Regions from separate parts of the Stenotrophomonas sp. STEN063 genome, predicted to be linked through region 1. Evidence: predicted binding sites of a transcription regulator. Region 1 holds the regulator's gene; each other region holds the start of a gene.
What was found. Region 1 encodes FliA, which starts transcription of late flagellar genes. Its sites were predicted from a motif close to TAAAGTTTNNCNNNCNNNGGCCGATAA; they were not measured.
Positions count from the first base shown of each region.

Region 2: AC1VWL_RS00785 (flagellin) is a predicted target of FliA. The motif match lies at 2,968-2,994, and genes of this name have one in related genera.
Region 3: AC1VWL_RS14495 (chemotaxis protein CheW) is a predicted target of FliA. The motif match lies at 2,597-2,623, and genes of this name have one in related genera.

Region 1 covers NZ_JBXFWF010000001.1:9,845-14,799, reverse strand. Annotated here, with positions in the region: gene flhA (flagellar biosynthesis protein FlhA) at 1-239, shown strand, start outside; gene flhF (flagellar biosynthesis GTPase FlhF) at 392-2,224, shown strand; gene AC1VWL_RS00065 (MinD/ParA family ATP-binding protein) at 2,211-3,095, shown strand; gene AC1VWL_RS00060 (RNA polymerase sigma factor FliA) at 3,092-3,841, shown strand; gene cheY (chemotaxis response regulator CheY) at 3,855-4,247, shown strand; gene AC1VWL_RS00050 (protein phosphatase CheZ) at 4,247-4,867, shown strand; gene AC1VWL_RS00045 (chemotaxis protein CheA) at 4,871-4,955, shown strand, end outside.
Region 2 covers NZ_JBXFWF010000001.1:187,515-192,469, forward strand. Annotated here, with positions in the region: gene fliD (flagellar filament capping protein FliD) at 90-1,448, opposite strand; gene AC1VWL_RS00785 (flagellin) at 1,678-2,865, opposite strand; gene AC1VWL_RS00790 (flagellin) at 3,219-4,445, opposite strand; gene flgL (flagellar hook-associated protein FlgL) at 4,513-4,955, opposite strand, start outside.
Region 3 covers NZ_JBXFWF010000056.1:21,203-26,157, forward strand. Annotated here, with positions in the region: gene AC1VWL_RS14485 (methyl-accepting chemotaxis protein) at 1-1,464, opposite strand, end outside; gene AC1VWL_RS14490 (hypothetical protein) at 1,548-1,931, opposite strand; gene AC1VWL_RS14495 (chemotaxis protein CheW) at 2,055-2,546, opposite strand; gene AC1VWL_RS14500 (flagellar brake protein) at 2,821-3,588, opposite strand; gene AC1VWL_RS14505 (class I SAM-dependent methyltransferase) at 3,933-4,685, shown strand; gene AC1VWL_RS14510 (GNAT family N-acetyltransferase) at 4,803-4,955, shown strand, end outside.

The DNA of each region.
Region 1 (4,955 bases):
CAACACAAGGCAATGGCGCCGCACTGGAACCTGGTCTCGCCGAACGCCTCCACCAAAGCCTTGCCGACTGCGTCGGCAAGCAGGAGGCCCGCAACGAGCCGGCTGTAGTGCTGGTACCGGCCCCGGTCCGCGCCGCGCTGGCGCGCCTGGTCCGCCACAGCGTTCCCTCGCTGTCGGTCCTGGCCTACAGCGAAGTGCCGGAAGACAAACGCCTGAAGCTGGTCGGCACGATCAGCTGAGGCAGCCCGAAAACCGACACCGTCAGCAATGCCGGTGACGGAAACCAGACACCTGCTGCACCGCACCCATTCCGCAAGAAGGAGCCCGCCACGCCATGTTCGACATCGCCAACGCCACTCCTTCGCCGCAGCCTCACTCCCGGTACCAAAGCATGAAGATCAAACGTTTCGTCGCCGCTGACATGCGCACCGCCATGAACCTCGTGCGCAAGGAACACGGCCCCGATGCCGTGATCCTGTCCAACCGCCGGATCGAGGAAGGCGTGGAGATCGTGGCTGCCGCGCACTACGACGAGACCGCAGTGAAGCAGGCGCTGGAAGCCAGCCGCCCGGCACCGCCGGCCCCGGCCAAGCCGCGCAGCGCCGCCGAAGCCATCATGGCCGCGATGACCCGCCGCAAGGCTCCGGAACCGGAACCGGTCACCGCCACCACCTCGGCCGTCGCCGCCCTGGCACGTTCGGCGGTTGGCGCCACCGGTCGCTCCATCGACAACAGCATCGAGCTGGCACCGGGCAGCCGCTTCGCCGGCCTGCTCAAGTCGGCCGAGGTTGAACCGGTCGCTCCCCGCACGCCGGCCCCGCAGACCTTGTTTGCCACCCAGCCGGCCAGCGCCGACGAACTGCCGATCGTGCCGGCGTTCCGTCCGGTCGGCAGCGCCGCTGCGGTCGCGCCGCTGGCCGCCGCACCCGCGGTCACCCAGCAGGCCAGCTTTGCCGACGCCATCGCCGCCGTCACCATCGAGCCGCCCGCACCGATGGAACGCGCGCGCTTCGTCATCGATCCGCCGATGCCCGAGCCGGAGCTGCTGCAGCCGACCATTGCCGCAGCCATCCCCGCGATTCCTGTCGCACCGGTGTTCAACCCTGTTCCGGTCGCCGTGGCACCCGTCGCAGTCGCGCCCGCAATCGAGGCAATCGCAGCCCCGGTCGCTGCGGTAGCAGTCATCGCCGCCGTCGCTAGCCCGCAGCCAGCGGAAGCGCCGGTCACCCGCGCTGTTGAAACCACCGAAACTGCGGCCGTTGCGGCCAGCTCCCCGGTGAGCGCAGTGACCAGCGCCCCGGTGATCATCGCCCGCGACGACGAACAGCTCAGCCAGCTGCGCCAGGAAGTGGCCGGCATGCGCCACCTGATCGAGCGCGAGATGAACCGCTTCACCGATGAACGCCTGCGTGGCAGCGCGGTGCGCGCCAATGCGCTGGACCTGATGGACGAATACGGCTTCGACGCAGGTCTGGCCCGCGACGTCGCCACCCAGATCCCGGCCGACATCGATCCCAGCCGCGCCCGCGGCCTGATGCTGGGGCTGATCTCCAAGAAGCTGCCGATCGCCCCGGTCGACCCGATGGAAACCGGCGGCGTGATCGCCCTGGTCGGCCCCACCGGTGCCGGCAAGACCACCACCATCGCCAAGCTGGCCTCGCGTTTCGCCGAAGCCCATGCCGCCCGCGACGTGGCCCTGGTCACCACCGATACCCAGCGCATCGGCGCCCGCGAGCAGCTGTACGGCTTCGGCCGCCAGCTCGGCATCGCCGTGCACGAGGCCAATAGCGGCACCGACCTCAACCAGCTGCTGCAGAAGCTGGCCGACTACAAGCTGGTGCTGATCGATACCGCCGGCCTGGGCCAGCGCGACCGCGCCCTCACCGCCCAGCTGCAGTGGCTGCGCGCCGCCGGCCAGATCCGCACCCTGCTGGTGCTGCCGGCCAATACCGCCTTCCAGGACATGGACGAAGTGGTGCGCCGCTTCAGCGCCGCCAACCCGCAGGGCGTGGTGCTGACCAAGCTGGACGAGACCGGCCGCTTCGGTTCTGCCCTGTCGGTGGCGGTCGATCACCGCCTGCCGATCACCTGGGTGACCGACGGCCAGGACGTCCCGGAAGACCTTTATCGGGCCTCTGCCGCAAATCTTGTACTCCGCCTTGAAGATTTGCGCCGCGCGGCCGATATGCCCTGCAACACGGAGTTGAACAATGCAGTCGCGTGAGTACGCCAAGCTGACCAACACCTTCCCGCTGTCGGCAACCCGGCACGAACCAGCCGGCCCGGTACGCACCATCGCGGTCACTGGCGGCAAGGGCGGTGTAGGTAAAACCAATGTCTCGGCCAACCTGGCCGTGGCACTGGCAGGCATGGGCAAACGTACCCTGCTGCTCGACGCCGACCTGGGCCTGGCCAACATCGACGTGGTGCTGGGCCTGCAGCCCAAGCACACCCTGGCCGACCTGGTCGCCGGACGCGCTACGCTGGAAGAAGTCATCATCGAAGGCCCGAACGGCGTGCTGGTCGTGCCCGCCGCCTCGGGCCGCCGGCACATGGCCGAGCTGCAGCCGGCCGAACACGTCGGCCTGGTCAATGTGTTCTCCGAGCTGGAGCGCGAGCTCGATGTGATGATCATCGACACCGCCGCCGGCATCACCGACAGCGTGCTGACCTTCTGCCAGGCCGCCCAGGACACCGTGGTGGTGGTCTGCGACGAACCGGCCTCGATCACCGATGCCTACGCATTGATCAAGGTACTCTCGCGCGAGCGCGGCGTGGACCGCATCCAGGTCGTCGCCAACATGGTGCGCGACCCGAACGAAGGCCGCGCCCTGTACGAAAAGCTGGTGCGGGTCTGCGAGAAGTTCCTGATCGATGTCTCCCTGAACTACCTGGGCTGCGTACCGCAGGACGACTGGCTGCGCCTGTCGGTGCAGCGCCAGCAGCCGGTGGTCAAGCTCTATCCTTCCGCGCCAGCCTCGCTGGCCATCAACGAAATCGCCCGTCGCACCGCGCGCTGGCAAGCCCCAACCGCCCCGCGCGGCGGCGTTGAGTTCTTCCTGGAACGCATCATCCAGCAGAAGGTGAAGGCATGAACAATGCAGCCGCCCAATACCGTGAGGTCCAGCGCAACGCGGCCAATGACTGCATTGCCCGCCACGCCGACCTGGTACGCCGCATCGCCCACCACCTGGCCGCGCGCCTGCCCGCCAGCGTCGAGGTCGATGACCTGATCCAGGCCGGCATGATGGGCCTGATCGAGGCCTCGCGCAGCTATGACGCCGAACAGGGCGCTTCGTTTGAAACCTACGCTTCGATCCGCATCCGCGGCTCGATGATCGACGAGATCCGCCGTGGCGACTGGGTGCCGCGCTCGGTGCACCGCCGCGCCCGCGATGCCGCTGCCACCATCCGCCGCCTTGAGCAGAGCAGCGGCCGTGCGGCCAGCGCCAGTGAAGTGGCCGAAGCGATGGAGCTGCCGTTGCCCGAATACATGCGACTGGTTGAAGACGCCTCGCGTGGCCAGGTCTTGAGCCTGGAGTCGCGGATCGAAGACCAGGGCGAGCTGGACACCCCCAGCACCGGCGGCCCCAACCCGCAGCAGGTATTGGAGCGCAGCCAGTTCGGCGCCGAGCTCGGCAAGGCCATCGGCCAGTTGCCCGAGCGCGAGCAGCTGGTGCTGTCGCTGTACTACGAGCAGGAATTGAACCTGAAGGAAATCGGCGCGGTATTGGGCGTGAGCGAATCCCGCGTCTGTCAGATCCACGGCCAGGCCACGCTGCGCCTGCGTAGCCGACTGAAGATTTTCGAGGCGGCCGACGCCGGGCTCGAAGAACCATGAAGAGGAAAGTCTTTTGAACAAGAACATGCGCATCCTGATCGTTGACGACTTCTCGACGATGCGCCGCATCGTCAAGAACCTGCTCGGCGATCTGGGCTTCACCAATACCGCCGAAGCCGAGGACGGGCATGCCGCGCTGTCGATGCTGCAGACGCAGTCGTTCGATTTCGTCGTCACCGACTGGAACATGCCGGTGATGACCGGCATCGAGCTGCTCAAGGCGATCCGCAACGATGCCAAGCTCAAGACCTTGCCGGTACTGATGGTTACCGCCGAGGCCAAGCGCGAGCAGATCATCGAGGCCGCACAGAGCGGCGTGAACGGCTACATCATCAAGCCGTTCACCGCGCAGACCCTGGAAGAGAAGCTCGGCAAGATCTTCGAACGCCTGGCAGCGAGCGCCTGATGAACCAGCCCGGGGAAGCATTGAGCGACAAATCGGCCCTGGTGCAGCGCCTGCAGGACGCACTGGCAGCATTGGAAAGTGGCGATGAGGCTGGCTGGCGTCGGGAAATCGACGCGCTCGCCGCCCTGCGCACGCAGCCGATGATGTCCGGCCTGGGCAGGCTTGCACGCGAACTGGGCCAGGCGCTGGGGGAACTGCCCAGCGTGCCCAGCGAAGCCGGTGAGCTGGACGACGCCTGCGCGCGCCTGGACCACGTGGTGCAGATGACCGAGCAGGCCACCCATCGCACGCTCGATCTGGCCGAAGAATGCCGCGCGCTGACCGAGCGCCTGCGTGCGGACGGGCTGAATGCCGAACAGGGCGAGATCCTCGAACGCATCCGCCACAACCTCACCGAAGTAGCGCTGACCCAGAGCTACCAGGACCTGACCGGGCAGATCATCCGCCGCGTGGTCGGCATCGTCCGTCGCGTGCATGAAGGTTTTGGCGCGCTCGGCCTGCCGCCGCCGGAAGAAGAAGCGCGCAACCAGGGCCTGGCTGGCCCGGCCGTCAATGGCCTGGACCGTCATGCCGTGTCGCAGGTGGACGCAGACGACCTGCTCTCGGACCTGGGGCTGTAAGCCATGAGTGCTTTTGCCGACGACATCGCCGCTGACTTCATCATCGAAGCGCAGGAGATCCTGGATCGCCTCGGCGAGCAGCTGGTGA
Region 2 (4,955 bases), 180 kb from region 1:
GAACTCCTTGTTATCAGCCGCTTCGCGAAGTGTTCGTCAATGCGGCAGGTGGTGGGTATAGGTCGCTGGTCGCTGCGATATGGCGTTTATCAGGACTTGGAAGCCAGCTGCTGGCTCAGGTAGTTGCTGGTGCTTTGCATGCCCGCGACCAGCGTGTCCATCGCGGTGAACTGCTTGGTGTAGCGCTCGGACACCTTCTCCATGCGCGCATCCAGTGCGTCCAGGTCCTTTTCCAGCTTCTTGATCTGCTTGTTCAGGGAGTCGGTGCGCTGGGTCAACGTGCCGGTGCTGTCCAGGTTGCTCTTGAGCATGCTGGTCATGCCGGTGGAAAGCGCGCCCTTGCTGCCAAACAGTGCCTCGGCTGCGCCGGGGTTCTCCGCAACGGTCTTGTCGAAGGTGGTAGCGCTGAAGCTGAGGGTGCCGTCCTTGTTGATGGCAACGCCGAGCGCTTTCAGGTCGACGACGTTCGCGCTCAACTGACTGCGCATCTGCTGCTGCAGGCCGCGGATCATCGAGTCGCCGGTCAAGGTGGATGCCTTGTCATTGGTGGCGTCGTAGCTGGTCGAGCTTTTCAGCAGGCTGGTCGTCGCGTTGTAGGCGCTGATGAAGGCCTGCAGGTTGATCTTCAGCGGCGAATTGTCCTGTGCCACCGTCAATGTGCGGGTGGTGCCAACCTCGGCCTTGCTCAGGTTGAGGGTGACGCCGGGAATGATGTCGGTGATCGAGTTGCTGCTGGATTCGCGTTCGAAGCCATCCACGCTCACCTTGGCATTGGCGGCGGCGGTGGTTTGGGCCATGCCGCCGGCAGCTCCGTCCCAGGTCAGCGCCGACAAACCACCATTGCCACCGCTGGCGGTGACCTTCAGCGCTCCCTCGGTGCCGGCGTCGACGGCATTCATCACCAGATGCTGGCCATCGCTGGCGGTGATGATGGTGGCGTTGACGCCCTTGCCGTTGGCGGCCTTGTTGATGGCGGCGGCAATCTCGGTCAGCGTTGACCCTTCGGCGATATCGACGTCAAGCGTCTTGTTGTCGCCCCATGCGAAAGACAGTTTTCCGTCACCTACCTTTGCATCAGCGGCGAAGGCGCCGGAGCTCAGTTTCTGGGTTGTCGCCAGGCTCAGCACTTCAACGTTGTACGTGCCTGCTGTCGCCAGTGTCTTGCCGGTACCGGCATCGGTGATGATGCTGGCGCTGAAGCCGGAGTTCTCCGGAACGGTAGCCTTGTAGGAACGGGTGTCCGCGCTCTTGACCATGGCCTCCAGCGAGGCCTGCAGGCCAGTCAGCGAGCTCTTGATGTTGCCCAGTGCCGACAGCTTGGCGGTGGCCGCCGTTCCCTGCGAATTGATGCGGTTGTCCGCAGGCTTGCGCTCGGCAGCGACCAGTTTGGCAACGATGGTCGGGATGTCGAGGCCGGAGCCGACAGCAGCGAGGGAGGAGGTGGCCATGCTATTTCCTTGGTCTAGGCTGAAGGACGCCCTTGCAGGTATCCCTTGTATCGGCACACATGCCCAGCAACTTTAGGCAGGCGGCGGCGTTTGCGTGCACTCCATGCAAGCCGCGTGCCGTTACGACGTTGCGGCGGACCAAGGCCTTCCCATGCACAAAACCCCTGCCGACTGGCAGGGGTTTTGGCTACATCTGGATCGGCGCCGGTGTAAGGGCGCCGCCTTGTGCTTAGCCCAGCAGGCTGAGCACGCTCTGGGTGGAGCTGTTGGCCTGGGAGAGCATGGCGGTACCGGCCTGCTGCAGGATCTGGTTGCGGGTCAGCTCTGCGGTTTCCTTGGCGTAGTCAGCGTCACGGATGCGGCTACGCGAGGCGGACAGGTTTTCCGAGGTGGTCGACAGGTTGGAGATGGTGGAGCTGAAGCGGTTCTGGATCGCACCCATGTCGGCACGCGAGCTGTTGACGGCGGTCAGTGCCTTGTCGACGATTTCCAGTGCCTGCTGCGAACCGGCGACGCTGGAGATGTCCAGATCCTTCAGGAACTTGGTGCCATTGGCAGCGTTGGCGGCCACGGTGCCGGCGACGATGCCAGCGCCTGAGTAGGTCAGGCCAGCGGCGTCGGTCTTGGTGGCGTCGGTGAAGGTGAAGTCCTTGCCAGCCTTGACCGAAGTCATGGTCAGCTTGCCGTCCTTGTCGACTGCTGCGTAAACACCGGTCTGGTCCATCTTCTCGTTGATGGCTGCTGCCATCTTCTTGCTGACGTCGGTACCGGTGTCGCCGACGGCAACCTTGACGGCTTCGATGTCGATGTTGTTCACCTTCATGCCGCCGATGGAGCCAGCCGAGGTGGCTGCACCCGATGCCAGCGCAGCGGTCGAGGTCTGGGTAGCAGCGAAGCCGGCGCGGCCCAGCGCATCGATGTTGGAATCGACGATGCTGTTGATGCCGATGGTCTGGCCAGCGTCAGCACCAACCTGGAACAGGGCGCCGGAGAAGGTGCCGTCCAGCAACTTGGTGCCGTTGAAGTTGGTCTGGTTGGAGACGCGGTCGATTTCCTTCAACAGCTGGTTGACTTCCGAGTTCAGCGCTTCGCGGTCGGTCGAGGAGTTGGTGGCGTTGGACGACTGCACAGCCAGCTCGCGGATACGCTGCAGGTTGTTGCCGATTTCGACCATTGCGCCTTCAGCGGTCTGGGCCAGCGAGATGCCGTCGTTGGCGTTGCGGGTAGCAACGTCCAGACCGCGGATCTGGGTGGTGAAACGCTCGGAGATGGCCAGGCCAGCGGCGTCGTCCTTGGCGCTGTTGATGCGCAGGCCCGAGGACAGGCGCTGGATCGAGGTGGCCAGGCTGGTGCCGCTCGTGTTCAGGTTGCGCTGAGCGTTGAGCGACATGATGTTGGTGTTGATGACTTGTGCCATGATTTCGGATTCCTTTTTGTCGTTTGATCCGGCAGCTCAACCTGACCGGTACTGGGTGCAGTGGGAGGTGCCGTAGGGGCCGCAGTACCGCTGCTGATATCAATAACGGCAGCACCCTCCCACGCTTTAGGGCTTCCGTAAGATCTGATTGACAAAAATCGCCGTCCAACGGGCGGGGGCGCCTTGGATATGTTTATGGGAGCGGTGTAAACCGCGAAGCCGGTAGTGCATACGGCCCTGTGGGTTCTGCGATCCGACAATGTGCCAGTTTCGCGGCTCACGCCGCTCCCACAAACATCAAGAACAGAAAACCCCGGCAAGCCGGGGTTTTTGTTTGAACATGTGGAGCGTGCTTACTTCAGCAGGCTCAGCACGTTCTGCGGCACTTGGTTGGCCTGGGCCAGCATGGCCGTACCGGCCTGCTGCAGGATCTGGGTGCGGGTCATCTCGGCGGTTTCCTTGGCGTAGTCCGCATCGCGGATACGGCTACGGGAAGCGGAGAGATTCTCCGAGGTGGTGGCCAGGTTGGCGATGGTCGAGGTGAAGCGGTTCTGGATCGCACCCATTTCCGCACGCGAGCTGCTCACCGCGGTCAGTGCCTTGTCGACAATTTCAATTGCGCGCTGCGAACCAGCGAAATCGGAAATGTCCAGGTCTTCCATGTGGCGGGTGCCGCCACCATTGGCAGCGACGCCGGCTGCTGCGGTGGTTGCGCCCAGATCGGCCGCCAGCGAGACGGTGATGCCGGTGCCGCCAGTCAAGGTGCCGTTGGTGATGCCGCCAAAGTCCTGGCCGGCCTTGACCGAGGTCAGCTTCAGCTGGCCGCCTTCGATGGTTGCGTACATGCCGGTCTGGTCCAGCTTGTTGTTGAAGGCCTGTGCAACCTTCTTCTGCACGGCCGCTGCATCGTCACCGACTTCAATCTTGATGTCGTCAAGCTTGATCTGCGAAGCAGACGCCGCGCCGGCCGGGGTGACGCTGACGGTGATGCCGCTGATCGAACCGGAGGCAGTCGCTGCGGTGCCGCCGATGCCGGCGCCAGTCACGTTGTCGGCGAAGCCGGACTTGCCGAGCGTGTCGATGTTGGCGTCGACGATGGCATTGATGCCGATGGTCTGGCCCGAGTTGGCACCGACCTGGAACAGGGCACCGGTGAAGCTGCCGTCCAGCAGCTTGGTGCCGTTGAAGCCGGTCTGGTTGGCAACGCGGTCGATTTCCGACAGCAGCTGGTCGACTTCGGCGTTCAGTGCTTCACGGTCGCTGGGCGAGTTGGTTGCATTGGACGACTGCACCGCCAGCTCACGGATGCGCTGCAGGTTGTTGCCGATCTCGACCATTGCGCCTTCGGCGGTCTGGGCCAGCGAGATGCCGTCGTTGGCATTGCGCACGGCGACATCGAGGCCGCGGATCTGGGTGCTGAAACGCTCGGAGATGGCCAGACCGGCGGCATCGTCCTTGGCGCTGTTGATACGCAGGCCCGAGGACAGACGCTGGATGGACGTCGCCAGGCTGCTGCCGCTGGTGTTCAAGTTGCGCTGAGCGTTCAGCGACATGATGTTGGTATTGATGACTTGTGCCATGGGACTTCTCCGTTGTGTTCGGTGACGTACTGCGTGTGAGGAGGCGGAAGCGGTGCGGATTGCGGAATCAGCGGATCATGTTGAACAACGACATCGACTGCATCTGGGTGAAGATGGTCTGTGCCGCTTGCAAAGCCGCACCTTCGAGCTGGTATTGCCCGATGGCTTCGGCGTAGTTGAGGTCGCGTAACTGCGACAGGGAACTTTCAAGCGTGATGCTGCTGGCCTCGCGCAGCGATGCCGCATCATCGATCGACTTGAGTTGGGCGCCGCCGGCGGCGCGTGCATCGATCAGGCTGCCCGATGCGCGGGCGACATCGCGGATGCTTGCCTGCAGTGCGTTCTGTTGCGCGGTGCGGCCGGCTTCGGTGGAGGTATCCATCTGCAGTGTCTGCACCAGCTGGTCGATGGTGCTGAACACATCACGGGTGCTGGCCTGGCCGGCGGTGAATGCATCGCCCGCGGCTGGCGTGCCTTCAATGCGCACGCGCAGCCCCTGGAAAACGATAT
Region 3 (4,955 bases), on a different contig from region 1:
AATGCCGGTCAGCTGTTCGGCGGTGGCGTTGGCGTCGTCACGCATGGTGGCGAACACGCCTTGGTACTCGCCGTGCATGCGCACGGTCAGGTCGCCGCGCGAGAGCGCAGACAACAGTGCCGAGATCTGCTCCAGGCTGCTGGCATTGGCGTCCAGCAGGCTGTTGATCTGCTCGGCCAGCTGCAGGAAGAAGCCGTCCTTGTCGGCGGTGCCGATGCGGCCGCTGAGGTCGCCAGCAGCGGCGGCTTCCATGATGCGCGCCACTTCCTTCTCGACCTGGGCCTCGGTGCTGCGATCGCGCCATTCGACAACGTGGCCAACCGGTACATTGTTGTCGTCACGGATCACCGAAATGGTCTGTGCGAACTCGGCTTCGCCAAAGCGCATTTCACGCTTGAATACGCCGTTCTTCTCGAGGCCTTCCATCACCTTGCCGTCAACCTCGCCACGGTGCTCGAGTACGGTGACCGGCTGGCCGACCAGTGGCTGGCTGGCGTCGAAGTCGGTCAGTGCGCTGCTGATTTCCTCGTGGTGCTCGCTGAGCTTGTCGAGCAGGGCGCGGTTGGCGTAGACGATCTCGAGGTCGTTGTTGGTCAGGAACACGCCGGTGGACGAATAGTCCAGCGCGGTACGGATGCGCAGGTTCTCGCTGGCGATGATCTGGTCGCGGTCGATGCGTTCGCGCAGGTCGCGCTGCATGCGCTGCATGGCGCGCAGCAGATCGCCAACTTCGTCGGCACGCGAGACGTCGATGGAACCATCCAGCTTGCCGCTGGCGACTTCATTGGCCACGTCCACGGCGCCACGGATGGTGGCAACCAGCGAGCGGGCAAACAGCCAGATCAGTGCCAGACCGGCAGCACCACCGACCAGCACGGCAATGATGCCGACCAGGGCGGAAGCGCGATAGGTTTCTTCGGCCTGCTTGGCAGCGGCCTGGGCGCGGGTATTGTCGTTCGCGGCCAGTGCCTGCAGGGCGTTATAGGCATTGCGGTGCAGGTTGCGGGTTTCGCCAACAAAGGTGTCGATGGCGTCATCCGGCAGGTCCAATGCCAGCATTTCGGTCACGGCGTCGTACGACGCAGCCGCCTTGCCCCAGTCGGCGACAAAGGCATCAAACAGCTTCTTCTGCTCCGGGCTGTCGATCAGCTTCGGATAGGCGGCGATGGTGGTGTCGATCTGCATGCGCAGTTCGGTGGCACGTGCCTTGGCATCGGCTTTGACGTCATCGCTGGCGCGCACCAGGCTCTGGTAGGACGCATTGCGGTATTCGCTGACCATGCCACTCAACTCACCGGTGGTGCGAAGGCTGGGCATGCGGTTTTCAGCGAGGTCGGTGGTGACGTTGTTCAGCGAATGCAGGCCGCGGTAGGCGACGATGCCCTGCAACAACATGACGAACAGCACGACGCCGAAAGTAAGCATCAGCTTCGGCTTCAGTTTCAGCGAGTTGATCCACTGCATCTTGCGCGATCTCCGGGAACAGGCCCCGCCATGTCACACGGGCGGGGTGGCGCGCCGGCGGGACCGGCGCGACGAAAGGCGGATTACTTGATGTTTGCCAGCTTCAGGTTGGCCGGCGACGCCACTTCGATTTCGGCGCGCGATGCCTCGCGCTGGATCTTGCCGATCACGCAGACGGTCTTGCCTTCCAGGGTTTCCAGCGGGAAGCCGAACTTGCTGCGGTTGCTGCCAGCGATGCGTGCCGAGAAGGTGTGGCGCGGGAACATGCCGCCCATGTGCAGGAAAGTCGGCTGGCCTTCGGAGCCTTCGGCGTAGCGGGCTTTCTCGACCTTGCCACAGACCATGCCGTCCTTGCCGGCGAAGCGCGCTGCGGTTTCCGGCGGGATCATCTCGGCATCGGCAGCGGCGTCGAACGCGACGGTCGCCAGTACGGTGGCAGCAAACAGCGGAAGTACATGCTTGTACATCGGGAACTCCGGAAAAGGATAGGGGGCCGGTCGGGGAGGACAGGCATGCAATCGCTATCGGCCCATAGTCGTCGGGCTTGAATTGCATGCATGGAACTGTGATCGACTTGGCGAAACCTTCGCTCAGGCCGCTTCTTCGGCAACGCTCGGCTGACCAAGATCGGCGGTATCGAGCAGGGTCTCGATATCCAGCAGGATCAGCATGCGATCGTCCTGGGTGCCGATGCCGGAGATGAAGCGGGTATCGACTGCAGCACCGAATTCCGGGGTCGGGCGGATCTGCTCGGCGTTGAGCGGGATCACGTCGGAAACGCTGTCCACGACGATGCCGACAACGCGGTCTTCGACGTTGAGCACGATCATCACGGTGAAGGCGTCATAGCGTGCTTCGTCCAGCCGCAGCTTCAGGCGCAGGTCGATGACCGGCACGATGGTACCGCGCAGGTTGATGACACCTTTGATGTAGTCGGGGGCATCGGGGACACGGGTGACGGCGTCATAACCGCGGATTTCCTGCACTTTGAGGATATCCACGCCGTAGTGTTCGTTGCCGAGGGTGAAGCTGAGGTACTCGCCACCGGTGGTATCGGCGGACGTGCTGCGGGAGTCATTCATGGCGGATCCTGGTCCTGGCGGGCTGCCGATGCGATGCGGCTGATGCACCGGTATCGGCGCTTTCGGGTGGGACTTTAGGCGCCGAGGCAGGAATCGCGGGATGGGGGGGGGCAGGAGTGTGATTCTGGCCAGGATTAGCTGCGGTTGCCGTTTGTGCTCCCGCCCTTTGCCGTCATTCCCGCCTTCGCGGGGATGACGGCCTAGGGAAAATGCGACGGCAAAAACAAAAACAAAAGCGAGAAAGCCCCAGGCTTCCGTCGCTAGTGCGCTTGCCTTACTCCCCGTTGCTGCGCGCCTTGCGCAAGCGGTCAATCCGGAAGATGTAGCGCTGGATGATGTTGTCGGCGCCGCGCGGAAGGTCGTCGAAGCGCAGGCCGATGCGGGTCATCTCCGAACCGTTGGGCTGCTTCTGTTGGCGCAGGTTGCAGACCACAAACGAGCACTTGATCGGTGCTCCTTCGGGAACCTCCAGCAAGCAGCTGTAGCGGCTCTGGAGTTTGAGCAGGTTCTGGTCGGGCGGTAGCAGCAGGGCTATGCCGCCTGCGCTGATGTCAAGCACGCGCCAACGGGTGGCTTCGCCGCCGTCCGGGTCTGGGAGAACGCAATACGGCGAATCGCCAACCGGCGTCTCCAGGCGATAGAACTCGCGCCGCTGCAGGTGATAAACCTCTTCCGGCAACGGCATCTCAAAGGCCGTGTGTTCACCGCGCTCAACGCGGTGATGGCCCTGCAACTGGAAGCGCACCATGACCTTGTCGACCTGGCCAAAGCAGAGCAGGGTGCTTGCGGCCTCCACCGAACGGTTGATCGATGGGACCGGGCTGGCATCCAGCACCAGGCCCTGCATGTCCACCTCCAGCACCGCTGAAGGGAAGGACTGGTCGCGCCCATCCGGGTGCACATTGATCATCGAGCGCTGATCGATCATGGCCTGTAGCAGATGCCTTACCTGATGCGGATTACGCACCATGTAGCGATCATCGGCATACAGGTTGCCGGCGTGTGGCGAGGGCGTCGGTGCAGTCGATTCGTGGTCGGGCATGGACACTTTACGGTTGGGCGGTGATCAGCGTGGCCGCCTTGGAGGCGGTACAAACTGTGATAACGGCCGCCTTTTTAACATCTTTAATCAGTCTGTTACGAGCCCAGTAACAGCACGCGCTGATTTAGCTACCTGTCTATGGGCTCCCGAAATTCCGCCGACACTGTAATGTCCAGACTGCCGGGCTTCTGACGGCGGTATAGGGGGAACCTGAGTGGCGGCTTAATGTTCGAAATGACAGTGTGAAATAGTCTTAAACGGTGATTTGTATCACAATTTAACATTCAGTGATCCGTGAGCATCTGCAACTTCCGAGCAGTACCCTCAACGCAAGGGAACAGCAGATGAGCAAGGAAGCCGCAGATCAGTTCGATCAGTTGGGTGCGCTCTACGAAGACATGGCAACCTGGCCATTCCGGAAGTACATCGAAACCCCAAGCGTGTTTGCGGCGCTGGGCCCACTCGATGGACTTGATGTCCTGGAGTACGGCTGTGGCAGCGGTTACTACTCGCGTCTGTTGAAACGCGCAGGCGCACGCAAGGTGGTTGGATATGACCTCGCCGAGGGCATGCTTGAGTACGCCCGCCGCTGTGCGCAGCGTGACGGCCTGGACATCAGCTTCCGCTCCACGTTGGATGAAACCACCAACGGTAATTTCGATCTTGTGCTGGCGGTCTATGTGCTGCCTTATGCCACCACATTGGCCGAGTTGGATCAGATGGCGGCAGAAATGATGTCGCCGCTGCAGCCCGGCGGGCGTTTGGTCGCATTGCCCATCCATGCACGTTACGCACCAGCGCCGAGTTACTACGCGGGTTGCGGCTTCACGCTGACGCCGGATGACGACGCCAATCCCTGGCAGGAAGGGGGGCGCCTGCGTCTGGATTTGCGTTATCGCCAGTACGAGGCCAGCGTGCACGCATGGTATTGGTCGCAGCAGGCAATCGAGGCGGCGTTGCTGAGAGCGGGTGCGGAAGATATCAAATGGTCGAATCCACGGCTGGTGGCGGGTCATGACCTGGGCGCGGTGCCACCGGCACTGCAGGCCTATGTCGATGAGCCGCACGCGGCAATCATTGCGTGCCGCAAGCGCTAGCAACGCACGCTACCAGCCAGCGGTATCCGGCAAGACGCACTTGCTGTAGTGAACCATGCCTTCGCTCCTGCCCTCGGTCTGGCCACCCGGGCGGTGAGCGTCCCCGAGGGTAGAGCGATGCCCATTGAAGTGGAAGTACTGAATTCCATCGAGCAGATGGATGAACCCGAGTACCGTGAATTCCACAACGCCAGCGGCGCTTCCTTCTTCTACGACTGGCGCTTTCTGTGTGCTGCGGAGCGCTCGCCCTTGTTGGCGATCAAGGGTGCG